DNA from 3 places in the Atlantibacter sp. MEI4A-1023 genome. Region 2 is predicted to be linked to each of the others. Evidence: predicted binding sites of a transcription regulator. Region 2 holds the regulator's gene; each other region holds the start of a gene.

Region 1 (7,734 bases), 2.1 Mb from region 2:
CAGATGCAAAACTGGTTCTAAGCGTAGCTGGAGCTCGAAGTGGTTCTAGCGGAACACTCTGGAACGAGTGGGGAGATATTCAGAAGTTTGGTCTCATACCTGCTGCCACCAGTAATTTGCTTGAAGTGGATGGTGCTAATACAGCTGTTTACTTACCGGTTGGTTCAATGAATAGCTCAACTGTACGCGGTGGGACAGCATGTTATAAAAACCTTTAATTAGTAAAAGACCACCTTCCTGGAAGGTGGCTTTCCAGAATACCCCCCTGTAAGGGGGGTATTGTTACCTTCCAGTTTCTGCTCTAGCAATTCCATCTGCTGTTCGTGTGTTTGTTCCGTTTTCTCCTGATGCCGCACATATCGTCCACACTTTATAACTTACTCTCATCAATGGAATAAACCTCGGTGGCAGGCGCCACCTCTTCCAGAATGCTCATCACCCGATGGCTCATGTCGCCATTTATGTGGAATAGAAAAGCAACCTTTGAGGAAAACATATGTTTCCGGAAGTGGCTTCATCGTATGCGGGCTATCGGGATATCGTCCCAATGTGTCGTCCACGCCGGGCTAAGCATTTCTCGTTTCATTTCCCACTCTCTGTTGACACTTTGTCCCGCAAACCACACGTTACCCAACCCAGATTGATTGATGCCATCCAGTACTTTCATTAGTTGGGCGCTTTGCACTCTTGGTTTGTCCTCGTCAAAGAGGCTTAGTTGGGTCACACCATTCGGCGTAAAATCATCGAGTGTGACGCCTGCTTTCATGTAACGTCGGCCATCCAGCCAGATTCGGTCGAGCGAACGCACGGCGACTTCAATAATATCTCGCGTATCCTGAGTGGGGAGAGCAAGTGCCTCCCCAGCGCTGTTACCGTAATATATTTCGTTGATAGCGTGTGGTGATGTTCTGATAAAAACCCCAACGTGCCGGCAAAACTGACGTTCCCCCCTCAGCCTTTCAGCCGCGCGTGTAGCGTACTGACATATCGCCTGCCGCATAGTGTCTTTTGACGTGATGCGCTCACCGAAGGAGCGCGAACAAACAATCTGCTGCTTTGACGGAGGAAGTTCTTCATGAGGAATGCAGGATTCTCCATTCAGTTCTCGAACGGTACGTTCCAGAACGACCGTGAAGTTTTCCCGGATAAATCTCGTGTTGGACTGAGCGAGCTGTAAGGCATTTTTTATACCCATCAGGTTAAGGCGTTTGCCTATTCTCCTGCCCACCCCCCAGACCTCCTCTACTGGCTGATTTTCCAGTAGCGTCGTTGTGCGCTTCGGGTTATCCGGCGTAAGCGCCAGGACGCCGCGAAATTGTTTCCACTCCTTGCCTGCCCATTGGGCTGATTTGGCCAGTGTTTTGGTCGGCCCTATACCCACGCCAATGGTCAGCCCGGTTGTGTTAAGAATGTGCCCTCTGAGACGTCGGCCAAAATGTTCAAGATCTTCACAGCGGTCAATGCCGGTCAAATCCAGAAACATTTCGTCGATACTGTACTGTTCGACCCGCGGCGCGATCTCCTCAAGGGCGATCATCACTCTCTGACTAAGGCTATGATAAAGCGCATAATTTGAGCTAAAAACATGTACCTGTTTCGTATAAGCCTGAGTTTTAATTTGAAACCAAGGTACGCCCATTTTTATTCCTAACGCTTTTGCACCTGCATTACGCGCGATAACACATCCGTCATTATTACTCAGCACCACAATCGGTTTGCCACGCAGGTCTGGGCGAAACAATGCTTCACAGCTGGCATAGAATGAGTTTACATCTGCAAGACCAAACATTGGCATCGTTACCTCCGGCGGGCTCGGGTACTGTTGAAAAACCAGGTGACGACACCGAGCAGTTGTAATTCTTTCGGATAAATAACAGAGAAAGCTGGGTTCATTGGCAAGAGCGCGACACACGGCTCCAGTTGAAGACGTTTAACAGTAAACTCGCCATTTACTTCTGCGATAACAATATCGCCGTGAACAGCCGCCTCTGCCCGGTCAACCACCATGATATCGCCGTCGCAGAGTCCAATATCCTGCATACTGCAACCGCTGGCGCGTACAAAAAAAGTCGAGGCTCGTCGGCGAATACAAAGCTCATTTAAATCCAGCTCTTTTTCGACATAATCCTGAGCCGGGGATGGAAATCCTGCCGCGCAAGGCTCCGCAAAGAGAGGTACACGCACCGGTGGAGTAAAAACGGGTGGACAAAAAAATGTCAGTTTCTCAGAGTAAGTGAGAGGTTTCATAGAGACATACTCCGGATATCCCTTGGAAGGAAGTGAGTGAAAACTGGTTTGCGCATAAGACACCTTTTATTTTTACTGTTTATATATACAGTATTAATGAGCGATGATGCGCTGACAAGGGGAACGAACTAACAAATTCTAAAACGCATGCACCAGGCTGAGAAAACGGGTTATTTAAGCAGCACACTTGCGATGTCATGCCTGACAAACATTAATTGTTCGCGTAATGAACTGTTAGCAGCACGGTGCAAAAGGTTAAACGAGGTTTGATCGTCAGGTATGCGAGGAAGCTTTGTGATTCTGGGAACCAAGCCCCGTCCGCTATAAATGGGTCCCGACAGTGCTGCCCGAGGAATTGGATTGGTTTTACTTAGCCCTTGGTAAGTAAAAAATTCGTACCAGAGTCGTATGGCGGAAATACGCATTGCAGAGTCGCACTAGCCACCGGTTTTTCCCTGCCAGGCAATCGTGGTCGGATATAGCCTGAAAAAACTTCAAAATGTGTATTTTGGGGGAAAAGATATTTTGCCTCGCAGTAGCTTAAATAACGGACCCGGGCCCACGGTAAGCTTTGATCGTCGCTTCGGCACGCCCATAAAAACCCTTATCGCCTTCGCCTGGGCATTGCGCGCGATCACGCAGACATCGTTATTACTCAGCACTACCACCGGTCGCCCCATAAATCTGGCCGGAAGATCGCCTCACAGGAGGCGTAAAAGCTGTTGACGTCAACCAGCGCAAACATGGTGGTCGGCTCTTAAATCAACTCGCGTCGCGGCGAGGAGGTTATGCTGCGCGCGGCAGCTGTGTGTAATCAATTAGTTGCATGATAAATATATAATGAATCTGTATATATAAACAGTATCGTTAATTCTGCATGCGGCTCAAGGCATTAGAAATAAAAATAGTTATCTTGAGGATATTTCTGATGATTTTTTGTACTAAAGAGCGCAAAGTAATCTCAGGCGTTACGTATTGATGTTTATTACGTGGAGTTTTATTGATGCAAGTGAGTCCAATCATCATTCTTCAGGTGGGTACGCCCCCGGAGGAGATGCGCGCAGTACACGATGATGTCCCGGTATGGTTTTGCCATGCGTTGCAGGTGCCCGTTGGCGCAGTCGACGTGATCCGCGTGTTTGAGGGCGAGCCGCTGCCGGAGCCCGACCCACACAGGATGGCGATCATCACTGGCTCCTGGGCAATGGTGACGGAGCGCCTGCCGTGGAGTGAAGCTATGGCAGAGTGGATCCGCGAAGCCATGCGTATCCATATGCCGCTGTTCGGCGTCTGCTACGGTCACCAGCTTATGGCGTATGCCCTCGGGGGACGCGTTGACTACCATCCCCAGGGCCGTGAAGCGGGCAACCAGCAAATCACCCTGACACCGGAAGCCAAAAAGGACCCGCTACTCAATACTTTTCCGCAGACCTTTACCGCGCACTTAACGCATATGCAGACCGTGGTCGAACTACCGCCGGGCGCCTCTGCGCTGGCCTGGTCCAGCCATGACCCGCACCAGATTGTGCGCTATGGGCCGAACGCGGTATCCACGCAGTTCCACCCGGAATTTACGCCCGTGATTTCAACGGCGCTAATGCAATTCCGCGCGGAGGTGCTGCACAGCGAAGGCCGCGATGTTGATGCGATGCTCAGTGAAGTCCGCGATGCCCCGGAAGCCCGAAACGTGCTGCGTTTTTTCATCCAACAGACGTGCGGCCACCCGAGCCAGGATATTTTCGACGAACCGAGCGTGCTGCGGGGTTAACGCGCTGTCCACCACCAGCAAATCCCCATCGGAGATGCCCTCTCCCGTCATCGAATCCCCGGAGGCCTTAAGGAAATAGGTCGCGCTGGGGTGTTGAATGCATAACGCCGCAATATCGATACGCGTTTCCACGTAATCCTGCGCGGGGGACGGAAAGCCGCACGGCACATACTCCAGAAAGAGCGGTAAAAATTCGGGGCGAGTCGCTTAGCTTAAAGGGATTAATCGGTTCATTTTTTGTCAGACCCAACATCACTGTGTTTATATACAGACTTATTGTTTTTGCGGAACCGATAACGCCATTTTGGCCGCTTCGCCGCAGGCGATTGAACAAATTGAGGATTTTATTTTTTAACCGATTCAAAACGTGACAGCGTGACACGGGGATAAAAAAGACCGCCTGCACAGGCAGGCGGTCGGGGTTAAGGGATCAGAACGTGTAGCGGTAAGAAATCCCGACCTGCTGGCCGGTGTTGTGGCTGGACGCGTCCAGGCTATAGCCCACGCCCCAGGTCATATTGCCTTTTTGCATTTTCACGCCCAGCCTGCCTTCGAACGCGGTTTTATCCATGACTTCAGCCGAGATGCTGTCTGAAGCCGGAATACCCGTCGTCCTGACTTTACTGGTCACGTCAGTATCCCCTGCGGCAAACACCACCGACATATCCGCATCGGTGCTCAGCGCCCAGCCAGAGTCCATCGCCCAGGCTTTGTTCAGCCGCACCCCTACCGGGAATTGCCAGATATCCTGACGGGTTTTATCGGTTTTAAACACGCCGTCACGATCTGCGGTGCGCGTAGTGAAGCCGTCCGTGGTGAGCTGGTTATAACGCGCGCCCACATGCGGGATGATATTCAACACCGACGCATCAATCACATACTCACCGTTCAGGCCAACGGTGAATACTGAGGCATCAACGTTATCGGCTTTCAGCTTGCCGCCCATCCCTGCCCAGCCGGGTAAATGCTGGGACAGATCGTGGCTGCCTGCGCTGTATCCAACGTCCGCCGTCAGGTTAAACGCCTCGTTGCGCCAGTTTTGATACAGCGAGACGCCGGTAAAGTTGAAATCATCGCGAGTCGCATTGAAATCACCGTCAGAGTCGGTTTTGCCTTTGCCGGTATTCACCGCCACGCCGGTCCGCAGGTTGCCGTTTGCCAGGGCGTAGTCTTTATCCACCCCGACGATCACGCCCCAGAAATCGGTGTCGTAACCGTAACGGGTGTTCCCGGCGCTAAAGCCATCGCTCTGCTGATTGCCGTACAGTGCCTGAACCCACACGCCCGCATCCTGGGCGGTATCCAGATCCGGCGCGGCATTGCGGTCGCGAATAGCATTGTTTACGGCGTTGTTTACCGCCAGGCTGCTGCTTTGCACCCCGCCCGCTACCGCCAACTGCGCGGCACTGTTCAGGGTTTTCACCACATCGCTGACGCTGGCATTCGGCGCTTCAACCGCGCGGGAGAGCAGACGAATTCCGGCGTCCGGGCTGTTCACCGCGTTGGCGTTATCGTTCATCATCCTGTCCAGCGCGTGGCTGACCATCACACCCGGCAACACCTCGCTGGCGCGTCTGGCGGTGGTAGTGACGTTTACGCCGTCCTCCGTCGGGCTGAGCGTCGCCTGCAACAGTTTGTTAGTGATTAAGTTAGTGTCGCGCCAGCCGCTGCCGACGATATCCAGCGTCGTGAAGCCGTCGGCGATGGCGTACGTGCGGTTAGCCTGGGCATCGGAGATATACAGTTTCGCGCTGTCCGCCACGCTCAGGGTGCCGCTGCTGGCGGTTAACGCCACATTGCCGTTGGTGGTGGAGCCGCTGTTCACCATCAGCAGCGACTGTTCGCCAAAAGCGGCTGTGTTGGCTGACGCATCGCGGCCCGCCGCCGGAACCGCTGCGGTGAGACTGCCATCGATACGCAGCCCGCCCTGCCCGGAGACCAGCGTTTGCGGCGCCATGACTACCAGCGCGGCGGTCACATCCTGCCCCCAGGCCAGGCCGCTGGCGGCAAAGTCGCGGTTTACGCTGTCGACATCGTTGCCGCCCAGCATCAACAGTGAGTTTTGTCCTGCGGTCAGGCGTCCGTTGACCTGATTGCCGCCCAACGCCACGCGGGAAGCATCGCTCAGCGTAGCGCCATCCTGCCAGACCGGGTCAATAAACAGCGCAGCCCCCTGTAAATCCACTTTATCGGCAGTCAACACCCCGGCGGCGCTAACGTCACCTACGGTGATACGCGCGTCGCTGCTGGCGGTTAACGAACCGGCGTTCACGGTGCCCGCCACCGCCATTTGCCCCTGCTCCTGTAGCGCGACATCCGCCGTCAGGCTCGCATTTTGATTGATGTTCAGCGCGCCACGGTTCACCACCCCGGAGCCTGTCACGGTGTGATGGCCTGCGGCCACGTTCATCACCCCTGCGCTTTCGATGCTAATCACGCCATCCAGCGTAGATTCGCTGGCCCCGGTGGCCACATTACCCAGATTCAGGGTGCCCTGATTCACATTGACCGTCACGTTACTGGCGGCAGCGCCAGAGGCGGTGATCAACGGGCCGCCGAGCGCGCCGGTCAGCGTCAGGGACTGGTCGCCTTCAATCATCACGGCGGGGTTGCCTTCGCCGTTAAGCTGCAACTGCGCTGCGCCAAAACCCTTCGTGACATGTTGGGTATCGGCATCGGCGTTTATACCGCCAATCTGGATGCGGTTTTTATCCGCCGTCACCGCGACATTCGCCAGCACCGCGCCGGTCATCGCCGCACTCTCCAGCGAGGTGGTGCCGGTGGCCTGGTCGCCATCCACCAGCGCACCCGTCATAACCAGCGAATAGCCGTTCTGGCCTGCCAGCAGATCGTTTACCGATCTCACATAATCGAGGCGGTAAGCGCTGTCGTTCAGCGCCAGTACGCTGTCGTTAAAGGCGATGCGCGAACCGGAAAGCGTAACGCTCTCTGCCGTGGCGGTTTCTGCCGAGGCCGCCTGCGTAAATAGCTGGGCCGAGTGCGTCTCCAGCACGCTGTTTTGTAAGGTCAGCGACGAGGCGTCGCCAAGCGTCAGCGTGTCGGCAATCAGTTTACTGGCGCTAAACGCGAGGTTGCCCTGGGTGAGGTTGACCGGCGCAACCACGCTGCCCCCGTTCACTGTTAGCTGTTGGCCGACGTTCGCATCGCTGAAACCACCGTCCATCACCAGATCGCCGTTCAGATTCAACGCGTTAAATCCGCTGAACTTTGCGCCGTCAAACTGCTGAACAGAGGAGCCGAGGTTTAACACGCTGCTGCCGTTACCGTAGAGATTCCCCTGCACCTGGGCGTTATCCAGCCACACGCTGGCGTTTTGCAGAGTGCCATTATTAAGGATGACGTCGCCGGTCACCAGGCTGTGATCGGTAATATGCAGCGCCAGGTCGCCTTTCCCGGCGCTGGCGGTAATATTCCCGTCCACCAGTGTATCGGCCAAATTGACCCGGATATCTTTAGCGTTGCGAAGCGTTAAATTCCCTGAGAGTTGGCTTTCTGAAAAATGACTGCTAATAAGATCGGTGCCAGCAATATCGGTATTACCGGTCACAATGGAATCGTTAACGTTTAAATACGTTTGTTTGGCATTAACCAAAGACAACGCTTTTTTATTGGTATCGGTGGTGGCTGCCACGCTGCTCTTGTTATTCAGCGATACCCGCGTGGTGCCGCCGGAACCGCTGACGGCTAATGTGCCCATC
Region 2 (7,734 bases):
TTTTGCAGGTGGTGGTGATGGGCCTGATGGCGCTGGTGGGCTGGCTAAACGGGCTGGGCGCGGTGTTTTACGCGGCGATCCTGATTGCGGGCGGGCTGTTCGCGTATCAGCAAAAACGGATTGCGCATCGCGAGCGCGCGGCCTGTTTCCAGGCGTTTATGAACAACAACTATGTGGGCTTAGTGTTGTTTATCGGGCTGGTGTTCAGTTACCAACATCTCTAAATAAAACAGGCGGGATTTCCCGCCTGTTTTGTCTTTATGCGTCGCTCGCCTGAGCCGCCGCGCTTTCGATAGTCAACCGAATATCCGAGGTAATCAGGTCTGCCAGAAGCTGGTAAACCTTCATGGTCTCGGCCGGTTCGGCATCGCCGGTATCGCTGATAAAGCCTTCGTCGCGCAGTGTCGACACCAGGGTGCTGAATACCGCTTTGTCGAAGAATTCCGGCGCGTTAATCCCGTGCAACACCGATAGACGCTGCGCCACCGTACGGCTCTCTTTTTCCAGAGTGCCGCGGTTGATCGACGGGTTGGCGCTCAGCAGCCAGAAGGTGATGGCGTAGCGTTGCAGCGTTTCGCGCACCCCTGCCGCCAGCAACTGGAGCGTACGTGAACGGGCCGGGTTAAGCTGCAATTTCTCGCCGTTTTCCACGATTAACTGCTGCTGCAACAGCTCATCCACCAGCGCATCAAGCACTGCGCCCAGCTCGCTTTTCTCCCAGCGCAGGAACAACTCCGCCTTCAGCATCGGGTAGAGCACTTCAACCTGGCGCAGCAACTCTTCACGGGTAATGTGGCGATGCTGGGCGATCATGGCCGCCAGCAGCGATGGCAGCACCAGCATATGATGGATGTTGTTGCGGTAGTAGGTCATCAACACGGCCTGCTCGCGCGGCAGAATGATAATGTCGCCGATGGTGTCTTTTTCGACTTCAAACTTGTTCATTTGCAGCGCGTGCTCAATCAGCTCGTTGGCGGATTGGGCTGGTGTCGTTGCATCCGGCGCATAAGGCACGTTACGCAGCAGGCTTAAGTAACAGCCGAGCTGTTCGGTCAACTGCTCGCGGGTAAGCGAACGTTGACGCGACGCCAGCAGCGCCGTACAGCACAGGTTCATGGCATTAGCCGCGCCCGCGTTGTTGATGCGCACCATCAGGTCGGCGGCGATGGCATTCACTGTCGGCGTCAGCCAGGCAGGTCGGATCGCTTCAATCGGGTCGATGGAGTCGCGCCATTCGGGCACGTGCTGGTTCAGGTACGTCATCAACGGCATTGGTTCGCCGAAGTTTACGTAGCCCTGGCCCAGGTTGCGCAGCTTGCTCAGCCCGCTAACCATCTTCGCGAAGTTCTCTTTCTCTTTGGTCGCGCCACGCAGCTCTTTGGCGTAAGTACCCACTTCCATCACGTGTTCATAGCCGATGTAGATAGGAACCAGCGTGATAGGGCGGGTGCCGCCGCGCAGCATCGCCTGGATGGTCATCGACAGGGTGCCGGTTTTCGGGTCCAGCAGGCGACCGGTACGGGAACGGCCCCCTTCAACAAAATATTCCACCGAATAGCCGCGGCTGAACAGTTCGCCCAGATACTCGCGGAACACCGTGGAGTAAAGTTTGTTGCCCTTGAACGTACGACGAATAAAGAACGCGCCCAGGCGGCGGAACATCGGGCCCGCTGGCCAGAAGTTCAGGTTGATACCCGCAGCGATGTGCGGCGGCACAAGGCCCTGGTGATACAGCACATAGGACAGCAGCATATAGTCCATATGGCTGCGGTGGCAGGGAACGTACACCAGTTCGTGACCGTCATGCGCCAGTTGGCGCACCCGCTCGGCGTTGTGCACATTAATGCCCTGATAGAGGCGGTTCCAGGTAAAGCCCAGAATGCGATCCATCAGACGAATGGTTTCGTAAGAGAAGTTCGCCGCAATCTCTTCCATCAACGCCACGGCATTTTGCTGGGCTTTTTCATGGGAGATTTTTTTGCTGCGCGCTTCGTCTTCTACCGCGCGGGCAATGGCTTTAGAGGCCAGCAGCTTATTAAACAGGTCCTGACGCGCCGGTAAACGCGGCCCTACGGCGGCCAGGCGCTGGCGGGCGAAGTGCATACGCGCCACTCGCGCCAGCTTCTGGGCAATGGTTTTATCGGTGCCGTGTTCATCCGCCATGCGGCGCAGCGACAGCGAGGGCGAAAAGCGTACAAAGCTGTCGCGCCCTAACCAGGAAACGGCAAAAAATTTCTGCAAGCCGTTCAGCATCCGCAGCGGCGGGTTCACTTCGCCTTTTTCACGGCCCGGCGCGCGCCCGAACATCACCGACACCGGCACCATCTGCACATCAAGTTGCGGATTGCTGCGATGCAGATCGAGATAGTCGTGGAATAACTTAATCGACTCCTCTTTCGGCGTGTAATAGGTGAATACCCGCGGCCCGCCGTGAATAAACACATGGCGCGGCAGCAGAGTGCCGTCAATTTCGAGAGGCTCCAGCGGATCGGGCAAATCGTGTGCCAGACATTGTTGGCGCAGCGTCAGCAAGTCCGCCTTCGAGTTGTACGGAAGAACGTACATAATCGGGCGCGAGGTATCGAGCCCCAGTTCGGCGCACGGATCCGCCGGAATGGATTTGCTTTTTACCAGTACGCGTAATGGTAAATTAAGTAATTTGTAGTAAATTCGTGGCCAGCCGGACATAAACGATGTAAAGCCTCTGGTTAACAATGCAATTGCACCGCAAGAATATCAGAAACAACCGGGAATTTCTGTGGTGCTTACGTTTCGTTGCTCACTGCTATTGATGCGCGTTTTTTAAAAAGGTTTCCTTTCATGGCGAATAACACCACCGGGTTGATACGAATAATTAAAGCAGCAGGTTACTCCTGGAAAGGCATTTGCGCCGCCTGGAAGAACGAAGCGGCGTTTCGCCAGGAGGGCGTCGCGGCGATTGTCGCCATTGCTATCGCCTGCTGGCTGGATGTCGATCCGATTACCCGGGTGTTGCTGATTGGCTCCGTCATTCTGGTGATGATAGTTGAGATCCTTAATAGCGCCCTCGAAGCGGTGGTCGATCGCATCGGCCCGGAATTTCATGAGCTTTCCGGGCGCGCCAAAGACATGGGCTCGGCGGCGGTACTGTTTGCTATTTTACTGGCGCTGATGACCTGGGGCATATTGCTCTGGTCAAATTTGCGATAACTCTTCCAGATGTCGCTAACATGCGGATATTTGCTCATTTTGTGGTTTCAAAATCACCGTTAGCTGTATATACTCACAGCATTACTGTATATGCACCCAGGGGGCGGAATGAAAAGTTTAACGGCCAGACAGCAAGAGGTGTTTGATCTCATTCGGGATCACATCAGCCAAACCGGCATGCCTCCCACTCGTGCGGAGATTGCACAGCGTCTGGGCTTTCGTTCTCCTAACGCTGCAGAAGAACATTTAAAAGCCCTGGCGCGTAAAGGGGTGATTGAAATCGTTTCTGGCGCATCGCGCGGTCTGCGTTTGCTGGTGGAAGAGGAAGAGGGGTTGCCGCTGGTTGGGCGCGTTGCCGCGGGCGAACCGCTGTTAGCTCAGCAGCATATCGAAGGCCATTACCAGGTCGATCCCGGCTTGTTTAAGCCCAGCGCGGATTTCCTGCTGCGCGTTAGCGGTATGTCGATGAAAGATATCGGGATTATGGACGGCGATTTGCTCGCGGTGCATAAAACTCAGGATGTACGTAACGGCCAGGTGGTGGTCGCGCGCATCGATGACGAAGTGACCGTTAAGCGCCTGAACAAACAGGGCAACACGGTGCAGTTACTGCCGGAAAACAGCGAATTCTCCCCAATCGTTGTTGACCTGCGCCAGCAGGCCTTTTCTATCGAAGGGCTTGCTGTCGGCGTGATCCGCAACGGCGAGTGGCTGTAAGCTCTGCTGTCTGATTTGAAGCCGTAGCGCGCCGCGTTACGGCTTTTTGCTTTCCAGAATTCCCTACCGCTACGGATTGCGTCATGCCATTTTTCACGTCTGCTGATAAAGCATTGTGGCGCCTGGCGCTACCCATGATCTTCTCCAATATTACCGTGCCGCTGCTCGGCCTGGTGGATACCGCCGTTATCGGCCATCTCGATAGCCCCGTTTATTTAGCCGGTGTCGCCATTGGCGCAACCGCCACCAGTTTTCTGTTTATGCTGCTGCTGTTTCTGCGAATGAGCACCACCGGGTTAACCGCCCAGGCATTTGGTGCAAAAAACCCGCAGGCGATGGCGCGAGCCCTGGTGCAACCGCTACTGCTGGCGGTGCTGGCCGGGGTGGCGATTATGCTGTTACAGACCCCGCTGATTAACCTGGCGTTGCATATCGTAGGCGGCAGCGAAGAAGTATTACATCAGGCGCGGCGCTTTCTGGAAATCCGCTGGCTAAGCGCGCCTGCGACGCTGGCGAACCTGGTGCTGTTAGGCTGGTTATTGGGGGTGCAGTACGCGCGAGCGCCAGTGATCCTGCTGGTTGTTGGCAATGTGCTGAATATCGCACTCGACCTGTGGCTGGTGGTGGGGCTGGATATGAACGTGCAGGGCGCTGCGCTGGCAACGGTGGCGGCGGAATACATCACGCTGATCGTCGGATTGCTGATGGCCTGGCATGTCATGACGCTGCGGGGCATCAATCCGGCAATGCTGCTCTCTGCCTGGCGCGGCGATATCTGGCGTTTACTGGCGCTCAATCGCGACATTATGCTGCGTTCGCTGCTGCTGCAAATCTGTTTCGCCAGCGTCACGATTTTAGGGGCGCGGATGGGTAGCGATGTGGTGGCGGTGAATGCCGTCCTGATGACGCTGCTGACGTTCACCGCCTACGCACTGGATGGTTTCGCCTATGCGGTGGAAGCCCATTCCGGGCAGGCTTACGGCGCAGGTAACAGCAACCAACTGATTAAAGTCTGGCATGCCGCCTGTCGCCAGGCGGGCCTGGTGGCGCTGATGTTCGCTACGGTTTATGCGCTTTGGGGCGAGCATATTGTTGCGCTACTGACCTCGCTGCCGGTTTTACAACAGCAAGCGGATCGTTACCTCGGCTGGCAGGTTGTGCTGCCGCTGGTTGGCGTGTGGTGTTATCTGCTGGACGGCATGTTTATCGGCGCTACCCGTGGCGCGGAAATGCGTAACAGTATGGCCGTGGCGGCTGCGGGTTTCGGCGTGACATTAATCGCTTTGCCCTGGCTGGGTAATCACGGGCTATGGCTGGCGGTAGCGGTATTTCTGGCATTGCGCGGGCTGTCGTTATGGCTCATCTGGCGGCGCCACTGGCAGCGCAATAGCTGGTTCAACGAGACGGGTCATGGTTAGTTACATCTGCTGACTCTCATTTAATTTCTGAATATCTGTTTGATATATAAAATTTTTGTATCATTAATGCCGATTTTTATCTTTCGCGCTTGGTTAAAGATTCTGAATGTTTCAAACGAGTCGGAATGGTCGACTAAACTCATTATCACGTCCAGCAGATAATAACTGTTAAACACGGACGATAAACATTTAGCGTTTATAACCGAACGATGAGGACTACATCATGAATAAAGACGAAGTCGGCGGTAACTGGAAACAGTTCAAAGGTAAAATGAAAGAGCAGTGGGGTAAACTCACTGACGACGATATGACCGTTATCGAAGGTAAACGCGATCAGCTCGTAGGGAAAATCCAGGAACGTTATGGATACGAGAAAGATCAGGCAGAGAACGAAGTAAAAGACTGGGAAACCCGTAACGATTACCGCTGGTAATCCCCGTCGTTTCTCTGCTTAGCCACCCTCATGGCTACCCTGCCAGGTACAAGGATGTACCATTAACGCCTTCACTTACCGCGTTTTTTCACCTGAACTGAATGGTCGTGACCACAGTGTTCCGGGTGACGGCACGATTCTACCTCTTTGCAGCCTGAGCACAGCCCGTGCGCTTCAATGACATTATGCCGCAGCGTAAAGCCCATATCGGCGGCTAACGCATCCATGATCTTCTCTACACCCTGCGCGCTCTGCTCTTTGACGACGCCGCAGCGGTCGCAAATAAACATCGCTGAAGTATGCGTCGGTTGATCGAACAGATGGCACAGAACATAGCTGTTGGTTGATTCAACCTTGTGAACAAACCCTTGCTCCAGCAGGAAGTCCAGCGCCCGATAGACTGTCGGCGGCTTAGCCTGCGGCTCGGATTCGCGCAGCAAATCCAGGAGATCGTAAGCGCTAATCGCGCCTTTTTGTAACGTCATTAAGCGCAACACTTCGAGGCGCTGCGGGGTCAGGCGTACGTTTCGTTGCTGGCAAAGATCTTCTGCCAGGGCAAGCATATGTTGTGACGTCGTCGTATCCATCAGCATCCCCATGGGTCACGTAAAACGCTTATTTTATCATGATCCGTCCAAAACGCCGACAGTGCGCAGGATCGTTCTTCCGCTTCGTTTTTCGCAAGCTCATCCATACGTATCAGTTCGATTGAAAAAAACCACATCTATAAATATTAAAGACTTACAAATAATGAACATGAGCCGCCTGAAGGCGGCGCGCTTTCAGGGCTCTGACGCCTGTCTTTCATAGGGACATTTGCCGCCAACATTTTCCGCTGTGCAGGGACACAGCGCCTGTTACGCAACCTATGACGAGACAAACTCCTGTGAAAAAAATAAAACTTTCTATAACAGCATTAGCAGTTTTTTTGGTGGTAACGAGTGAGGCCAGGGCGGCTAATACCTGGACGGAAGCGCGTGGAGATGCAATGGGAGGAACCGGCGTCGCGTCTGCGCATTATGGCAGCGGGGTACTGATTAACCCGGCGTTGCTGGCAAAAGCGCAGCCAGAAGATTCTGTCACCATTATTTTCCCCACCGTGGGCGCGCAAATCAGCGATAAAGACAATTTACAGGACGAAATCGATAACATTAGTGATCGTATTGATTACTACAAAGAGGTGATTAACGATTTTGGTCCGGAAGACTTATTGAACCTCGGCGAATCAGTCCAACAGTTTCAGAATGCCGCAGGTGAACTGGCGGATCAGCTAGAGTCGCTGGAGGGCAAAATCGCCACCGCGCGAGCGGGGGCCGGGCTGGCCGTCAGTATTCCCAGCGATATGCTCTCGGTCGCTTTTGTGGCGAAAGGCTATGCCCATGCCCGGGTCAGTTCCTGGATCGATCAGGAGGATATTACGTACCTGAGAGGGATCCAGGGAAGCGAGGCCATTGCCATTGACGTTGCGCGCGATGCCATCCTGAACGGTAGTGATGAGATCACCGATAACCTTCACTCTACCGGTTTTGGTCGCGTGGCGATTGTTTCCGACTATGGCGTTGCTTTTGCAAAGCAATTCGATATGGGCGGCGTGCCGGTTTCTTTCGGCGTGACCCCGAAGCTGCAAAAAACCTGGCTGTATAATTACAGTGTGCCAATTTATGCCTACGACAGTAGCGACTGGAACAGTAGCCGTTACCGTACTGACAATACCGGTTTCAACGTTGACGCCGGTTTAGCCGCCGATCTTAGTGAAAACTGGACCGTTGGCCTGAGCGGGCAGAACCTGATTTCTCGCGATATTAATGCCAAAGAGGTCAACGGTTTTCGCGATAGTTATGAAATTACGCCGCTGGTCACGGCGGGTGTTGCCTGGCATAGCGGTATTTTGACCCTGGCGGCTGATGGCGATCTCACCGAAACCAAAGGATTCAAAAGCGAAGATAACAGCCAGTACGCCGGCGTGGGGGCGGAAGT
Region 3 (7,734 bases), 1.5 Mb from region 2:
GGGCATTGCAGGATAGTCTGGCCCGCAGCTATGAACAGCTCGCCTGGTACCTTGAGATGAAATCGCGCCTGTTCGATCCCGATATTGAAGAGGAACGGCAGGCGCCGATGATGGAGCTGGCGCTGGCCAATAGCCAGGTGATCGCCACGCTTAACCAGACCAAGACATTATTATTAACCCGCCTGCGCGGCGATCGCGGTCAGCGCGGCACGCGCCGGACCCTGCACTACTATTTTGTCGCTCAGGATATTCATGAGCGGGCCAGTTCCGCCCACATTCAGTATCACGAACTGCGCCAAAAGCTGCGATACAGCGATGTGATGTTCCGCTTCCAGCGGCTACTTTCTATGCAAGGGCAGGCGTGCCAGGCGCTGGCGCGCTCTATCTTACTGCGTACCCCCTACCAGCATGACCCGCGCTTTGAGCGCGCCTTTATTCACCTTGATGCCGCCATTTCGCGCATTCGTGCGGATGAAATGTCGGATTCAGAAAAGAAAGCCATTGGCTTTCTCATCAATAACTTACGCGATGTCGACGCCCAGTTAGCCAGCATTGAATCCGAGCAGACTCTCGCTGAACCGCGCAACGATGAGAACCAGCTTGCCGATGACAGCCTGCACGGCGTCAACGATATCTGGCTGCGCCTCAGCCGCCACTTTACGCCGGAATCGGCGTTGTTCCGCCATGCGGTGAGAATGTCGGTGGTGCTGTGTATCGGCTATGCGTTTATTCAGGTTACCGGCTTGCAGCACGGCTATTGGATCCTGCTAACCAGTCTGTTTGTTTGCCAGCCTAACTACAACGCCACGCGCCATCGCCTGACGCTAAGGGTGGTCGGTACATTAATTGGCGTGGCGATTGGCATTCCGGTGCTGTGGTTCGTGCCTTCTCTGGAAGGTCAGCTGATATTAATCGTGATCACCGGCGTGCTGTTCTTTATGTTCCGCACCGTGCAATACGCTCACGCAACGATGTTTATTACGCTGCTGGTGCTGCTGTGCTTCAATTTACTCGGCGAAGGTTTTGAAGTTGCGCTGCCTCGCGTTATCGATACTCTGATCGGTTGCGCCATCGCCTGGGCTGCGGTGAGCTTTATCTGGCCTGACTGGCGCTTTCGCCGGCTCGATCAGGTACTTGAGCGGGCGCTCAATGCTAACTGCCGCTATCTTGATGCGATCCTCGAGCAATATCATCAGGGCCGGGATAACCGCCTCGCCTACCGTATCGCCCGGCGTGACGCCCATAACCGTGATGCAGAACTCGCGTCAGTGGTGTCAAATATGTCGACGGAACCTCACGTCAGCGATGCAATTCGTGAAACCGCCTTCCGATTGCTGTGCCTGAACCATTCATTAACTGGCTATATTTCCGCTCTCGGTGCGCATCGCGAAAAAGTCGTAAATAGTGAGATCCTCGCTATCCTGGACGATGCCGTTTGCTATGTCGATGATGCGCTGCATCATCTCCCGGCTGATGAAAGTAAAGTACAACGGGCATTAGCCGGGCTGACGAAGCGAATCCGGGATATCGAGCCTCGTCAGGAGAGTAAAGAAGCACTGGTCTTGCAGCAGATAGGATTAATTGCAGCACTATTGCCAGAAATGAGTAAGTTGCAGCATCAGGTCTCACCCCTCACTGACCGATAAAGGCTGCTGCATAAACCACTCATAGAGCTCCCGGCGGGTTTCCGCCGGGAGCGCCGCTTCATGTAGGCCGGCAATAGCCCCTTCCAGCGCATAGAGCGCTTTAACGCCACAATTTTTTTTAATGGTGCGTAACCTTAACCAACACTCTTTCGCGCCGTACGCTTTAAGGGTATCGACATCACTGATACCAACTTCCCACAACCCTATTTCATACTGCAAAGAGAGATTAGGTAAATCCTTAACGCGCATTTCCTGTTGGCGATGAGCAATGTCTTCATTGGCGCAACTGATGGAGTCAGCCGCTAACTGCACCAATAAATCGGGGTTATTCCACAGCTCACTGTCGACCTGATAATAATTGAGGTAGACCGCCCTTCCCCGGCGAGTAAATTTAAGCTTCGATAAATTACGTTGGGTGTAGTAACCCGCGCTTTGTTCATTAGCCCGCAAAAAAAGCTCACCTTCAACCAGCATGCCGAACGCGGCTTTATCAATCGTCAGGCTGTATCCGCCAAACAAGGAACGACAACGCACTTCGCCCAGGGTCTTTAATAAACCCTCTAAACGCATGAGCGTTTCAGTGGTAATTGACTTCATTATAACTCCTTTATTATCAATAGATAACAGGAATGTATCCGTTATTGATTCCTGTAAAACGAACATATTCAACTTGGCGAATCTCGGCAATATTAATTTTCTGCGGCGGAGATTTAGATAAAAGAATTGCGAGGTGCTTTCAGAAAATAAGGTTGATCTTTGTGCTGCCTGGATGTACTGTACAAACATACAGTACACGCTGGAGTTGAACACATTATGAACATTACTGCTCATTCAAATCGCTCAGTTACAACGATGCGCACAACACAAAAGCATCTGGAATTCTCAACTGCCCCGGAAATGAAAGGAATGGTCAGCGAAATTGTTTACCAGGAAGATCAACCCTGGATGACCCAGTGTGTTTTACTCCCTTTACTACAACAGCTTGGTCAGCAATCGCGCTGGCTGCTGTGGCTCACGCCCAATCAGCGGCTGAGCCGTTCCTGGCTTCAGGCCTCAGGTCTACCGCTGACTAAAGTGATGCAGGCGAGCCCATCAAATTCCTATACTACTGTCGATGCCATGCTCCGCGCATTGCGCACCGGAAATTACAGTGTGGTTATTGGCTGGTTGTCTTACGAGATGAGTGATGAGGAACATCTGGCGCTTTCAGAAGCGGCGGAAATGGGTAATGCCATCTGTTTTATCATGCGCCCTTCACGGGGGGGTGTTAACGGTACGAGACCGCGTTCTGCGCTAAAAATTCATTCTGGTTTGTATCATTAAGTAAATTTAAGACAAATCCTGGTATTACTTTTTAATATTTACAGGTCTTTGTTCATTAGTGAAATTTAAGCGGAATACGCGGCTTCCGCGACGCCCAGCCTCTCTTCGCTGGCTACATTTGCAGCAAAGATGTTAACAAATATGTACGCAAGTCGTTTTTTTTCATATGCCTGACGGACTTCACACTTGTAAGTTTTCAACTACGTTGTAGACTTTACATCGCCAGGGTTGCTCATTAATAAACCGTACAGACGGTAGAGTTACAAGTTGAGCTATAACCCCGGTGAAGGATTTAACCGTGAGCTCTTTAAGAGATGTTCATGGCCTTTTGGATGATAACGAGGCGCAAAAAATGAAAAAGACAGCTATCGCGATTGCAGTGGCACTGGCTGGCTTCGCTACCGTAGCGCAAGCCGCACCGAAAGATAACACCTGGTATGCAGGTGGTAAACTGGGCTGGTCCCAGTACCACGATACCGGTTTCTACGGTAATGGTTATGACAGCCGCATCGGTAACGGTCCGACTCACGAAAGCCAGCTGGGCGCAGGTGCTTTCGGTGGTTACCAGGTTAACCCGTACGTTGGTTTTGAAATGGGTTACGACTGGTTAGGTCGTATGCCGTACAAAGGCGACACTAACAACGGCGCTTTCAAAGCTCAGGGCGTTCAACTGACCGCTAAACTGGGTTACCCGGTTACTGACGATCTGGATATCTACACCCGTCTGGGTGGTATGGTATGGCGTGCTGACTCTAAAGCAGCATACGACAACGGTGCTGGCGGTCGTCTGAAAGACCACGACACTGGCGTTTCCCCAGTATTCGCTGGTGGTGTTGAATGGGCTGTTACCCGCGACATCGCTACCCGTCTGGAATACCAGTGGGTTAACAACATCGGTGACGCAGGTACTGTAGGTACTCGTCCTGACAACGGCATGCTGAGCCTGGGTGTTTCTTACCGTTTCGGCCAGTACGATGCTCCGGCACCGGTTGTAGCTCCGGCTCCGGCTCCGGCTCCAGAAGTACAGACCAAACACTTCACTCTGAAGTCTGACGTTCTGTTCAACTTCAACAAAGCAACTCTGAAACCGGAAGGCCAGCAGGCTCTGGATCAGATGTACACCCAGCTGAGCAATCTGGATCCGAAAGACGGTTCCGTTGTTGTTCTGGGCTTCACTGACCGTATCGGTTCTGACGCTTACAACCAGGGTCTGTCTGAGAAACGTGCTCAGTCCGTTGTTGATTACCTGATCTCTAAAGGTATCCCGGCTGACAAGATCTCTGCACGTGGCATGGGCGAATCTAACCCGGTTACTGGCAGCACCTGTGATAACGTTAAACCGCGCGCTGCTCTGATCGACTGCCTGGCACCGGATCGTCGCGTAGAAATCGAAGTTAAAGGTATCAAAGACGTTGTAACTCAGCCGCAGGCTTAAGTTACCGTTATGAAAAAACCCCGCAATGCGGGGTTTTTTTTCGCCTGTCGTTCTTAAGTGAACATGAACAAAGGCGTTCAGATAAAAAAGAGCGCTTTACTCCCCTTTACCCAGCAATGCTTCAATATCCTGCTTCAGCGTCGACATCTGGCTGGCGTACTTCTCTTTACGCTCAGCATCTTCAATGAGCTGTACGATGGTTTCAGAGAGGGTTATCCCTCTGCGCTGCGCCAGGCCAGCCAGACGCTGCCAGACCATATACTCCAGGTCGATAGACTTTTTGCGGGTATGCTGATGCTCCGCATTAAAATGACGCTTGCGACGGGCCCGAATCGTCTGCTTCATGCGGTTAATCAGCTCGGGATTAATATGCGCGTCTATCCAGTCGGCAACCTGGACGGGTTCGTTTTCCATGTTGAGTAAGAGGTCCACTGCCTCTTTGGCCGCGCTGGCTTCTCTGTACCGGGTGATCAGTTCGCCTTCGCGATGCTTCTTCACCAGATATTTCCATTTCCAGCCGCTTTCGAGATTTTCCAATTGTTGATATTTCATTGTGATCTCAGGATGACCGTATAACTCACTTCAGAATAACAGTTTTTTTCCATTTCGCTGAATTGAAATCGTAGCCTGTGACTCTCTGACTGATTCTCCCGGGCAATTGCTTGATTACGGGTGTGTCCTTGTTGCCATTACGCTATAATCGCGCCTTTAACCTCTACCTTAAAAAAGCGACTTTGACCATTAATAAACTTTCATGGCGTGCTCTGGTCACCGACACCGATCGGTACCTTGAACTGTTTACGCAGCCAAAAACGGACTCTGATTCACCGCTCGACATTCAAGCCATCCAGCCCCGTTTATGCTTTGGCCTTGAACAGTTGATCCACCCTTATTCTTCTTCCGCGTTTATGCTCGTCAGAGCGCCGGAAGAAAAAAATTATCTCGATACCGTCGCTGACTACCTGCAGGAAAACAGCCCCGCAACTGACCAGTTATTTGGTGGCCGATATTCCATTGAGAATAATACGGTTACGCTGCACCCTGCCATCAGCACTGAGGATCCCTTTACCAGTGCAGGCGAGATTGTCTCTGCCGACTGGGTCGAGACGGAACAACTCTTCGGCTGTGTGCGCCAGCCTGGCGAGAAGGTCACTTTACAGCCCGGTCTCATTCATCAGGCTAATGGCGGTGTGCTGATCCTTTCCCTCCGTGCGCTGCTTTCCCAGCCGCTACTGTGGCTGCGTTTAAAGCATATGGTCGAGCGTAACCGCTTCGACTGGTTCTCACAGGATGAAACCCGTCCGTTGCCGGTTTCGGTGCCGTCTTTGCCGCTTCAGTTGAAGGTCGTGCTGGTTGGCGATCGCGAATCGCTGGCAGATTTCCAGGAGATGGAGCCGGAGCTGAGTTCACTGGCCATTTATAGCGAGTTTGAAGATAACCTTCAGGTCGCAGATGAAGAAGCGATGAGCCTGTGGCAGCAATGGGTTTTACATATTGCAGCAACCCATGAATTGCCCACGCCTGACGCCAGCGCCTGGCCGATCCTGATCCGCGAAGCGACCCGTTATACTCAGGATCAGGAAACGTTGCCGCTTTATCCTTCTTGGATCCTGCGCCAGCTGCGCGAAGTTTCATCGTTATGCGAGGGTGAAACATTTAACGCCGAACAACTTGCATCTATGCTTGAACAACGGGCATGGCGTGAAGGCTTCCTCGCGGAACGGATGCAGGATGAGATCCTGCTCGACCAAATCCTGGTAGAAACCGAAGGCGACCGCGTCGGCCAGATTAACGCTCTGTCGGTGATCGAATTTCCCGGTCATCCACGCGCGTTCGGCGAACCTTCGCGCATTAGCTGCGTGGTGCATATTGGCGATGGCGAGTTCATTGATATCGAGCGTAAAGCCGAGCTGGGCGGGAATATCCATGCCAAAGGCATGATGATTATGCAGGCTTTTTTGATGTCGGAATTGCAGCTTGAGCAGCAAATCCCCTTCTCAGCCTCATTAACCTTCGAGCAATCTTACAGCGAAGTCGATGGCGACAGCGCATCCATGGCCGAGCTTTGCGCGTTAATCAGCGCACTGGCGGATGTACCGGTACACCAGAATATTGCCATTACCGGCTCGGTCGACCAGTTTGGCCGGGCGCAACCCGTTGGCGGGCTTAACGAAAAAATCGAAGGATTTTTTGAGATTTGCCAGAGCCGGGAATTAACCGGTAATCAGGGCGTCATTATTCCATCAGCTAACGTGCGTCATCTTTCGCTGTCGCAACCGTTACTGGACGCGGTAGAAAATGAGCAATTCTTCATCTGGGCCGTTGATGATGTGATGGATGCCTTACCGCTGCTCACCGGCTTGCCGTGGGACGCAGAGGGGCAAACAACACTGATTCAAACAATCCAGGAACGCATTGCGCAAGCGACTCAGCAAGGAGGAAGAAACCGTTATCCCTGGCCATTAGGCTGGCTTAACTGGTTCAACCACAACTGATCGGACTTGTTCAGCGTACACGTGTTAGCTAACCTGCGTGCTTCAATAAAATAAGGCTTACTGAGAACATGGTAGATAAACGCGAATCCTATACGAAAGAAGACCTTCTTGCCTCCAGCCGTGGTGAACTGTTTGGCGCTAACGGCCCGCAGTTACCGGCACCCAACATGTTGATGATGGACCGCGTCGTCAAAATGACCGAGACCGGCGGCAATTTCGATAAAGGCTATGTCGAAGCGGAGCTGGATATCAATCCAGACCTGTGGTTCTTTGGTTGCCATTTCATTGGCGACCCGGTAATGCCAGGCTGTCTGGGCCTTGATGCCATGTGGCAGCTGGTTGGGTTCTACTTAGGCTGGTTGGGCGGCGAAGGCAAAGGCCGCGCCCTGGGCGTAGGGGAAGTGAAATTTACCGGTCAGGTTCTGCCGACGGCGAAAAAAGTGACCTACCGCATCCACTTTAAACGTGTGGTAAATCGCCGTTTGATTATGGGTCTGGCCGATGGTGAAGTACTGGTTGATGGTCGGGTAATCTATACCGCCAACGATCTGAAAGTGGGCCTGTTCCAGGATACGTCTACTTTCTAAAAACCAGGCTCCTGTAAGGCGAAACCTCCGCGCTGCGGAGGTTTCTATGTCTAAAGAGACAGTGTTATGCGATTAACACTTTGACGTCCATGGCTTCTCGCCAGCCTCCAAGCCAATAAGATCTCTGATTAACAGCCTGATAGGGACACATTTCTTTTGGTCGTCCGGTCATGCCTGCTTGATAACCGCGTTGATGTGCCCGTTCCAGGCGATCTCGTTTTTGTCTCTTCATGCCTCGTTTCCCTCAT

The links. Region 2 encodes LexA, which represses DNA repair genes until DNA is damaged. Its sites were predicted from a motif close to TNCTGTATGTACATACAGNA; they were not measured.
Region 1: a site for LexA is predicted at 2,321-2,340, ahead of umuD (translesion error-prone DNA polymerase V autoproteolytic subunit). Genes of this name have one in related genera too.
Region 3: a site for LexA is predicted at 2,419-2,438, ahead of sulA (SOS-induced cell division inhibitor SulA). Genes of this name have one in related genera too.

Annotation. Positions count from the first base shown of each region.
Region 1 covers NZ_CM149568.1:2,267,104-2,274,837, reverse strand. Annotated here, with positions in the region: gene ACVV26_RS10995 (Ig-like domain-containing protein) at 1-218, shown strand, start outside; gene umuC (translesion error-prone DNA polymerase V subunit UmuC) at 515-1,789, opposite strand; gene umuD (translesion error-prone DNA polymerase V autoproteolytic subunit) at 1,798-2,247, opposite strand; partial or broken gene ACVV26_RS10980 (Y-family DNA polymerase) at 2,817-2,992, opposite strand; gene ACVV26_RS10975 (glutamine amidotransferase) at 3,251-4,015, shown strand; partial or broken gene ACVV26_RS10970 (S24 family peptidase) at 3,989-4,192, opposite strand; gene ACVV26_RS10965 (autotransporter outer membrane beta-barrel domain-containing protein) at 4,446-7,734, opposite strand, start outside.
Region 2 covers NZ_CM149568.1:4,325,883-4,333,616, reverse strand. Annotated here, with positions in the region: gene ubiA (4-hydroxybenzoate octaprenyltransferase) at 1-224, shown strand, start outside; gene plsB (glycerol-3-phosphate 1-O-acyltransferase PlsB) at 259-2,688, opposite strand; gene ACVV26_RS20550 (diacylglycerol kinase) at 2,821-3,189, shown strand; gene lexA (transcriptional repressor LexA) at 3,298-3,906, shown strand; gene dinF (MATE family efflux transporter DinF) at 3,990-5,324, shown strand; gene ACVV26_RS20535 (CsbD family protein) at 5,548-5,757, shown strand; gene zur (zinc uptake transcriptional repressor Zur) at 5,829-6,344, opposite strand; gene ACVV26_RS20525 (conjugal transfer protein TraF) at 6,626-7,734, shown strand, end outside.
Region 3 covers NZ_CM149568.1:2,859,710-2,867,443, forward strand. Annotated here, with positions in the region: gene yccS (YccS family putative transporter) at 1-1,646, shown strand, start outside; gene ACVV26_RS13825 (TfoX/Sxy family DNA transformation protein) at 1,626-2,243, opposite strand; gene sulA (SOS-induced cell division inhibitor SulA) at 2,460-2,969, shown strand; gene ompA (porin OmpA) at 3,322-4,404, shown strand; gene matP (macrodomain Ter protein MatP) at 4,501-4,956, opposite strand; gene ACVV26_RS13845 (AAA family ATPase) at 5,139-6,899, shown strand; gene fabA (bifunctional 3-hydroxydecanoyl-ACP dehydratase/trans-2-decenoyl-ACP isomerase) at 6,968-7,486, shown strand; gene rmf (ribosome modulation factor) at 7,551-7,718, opposite strand.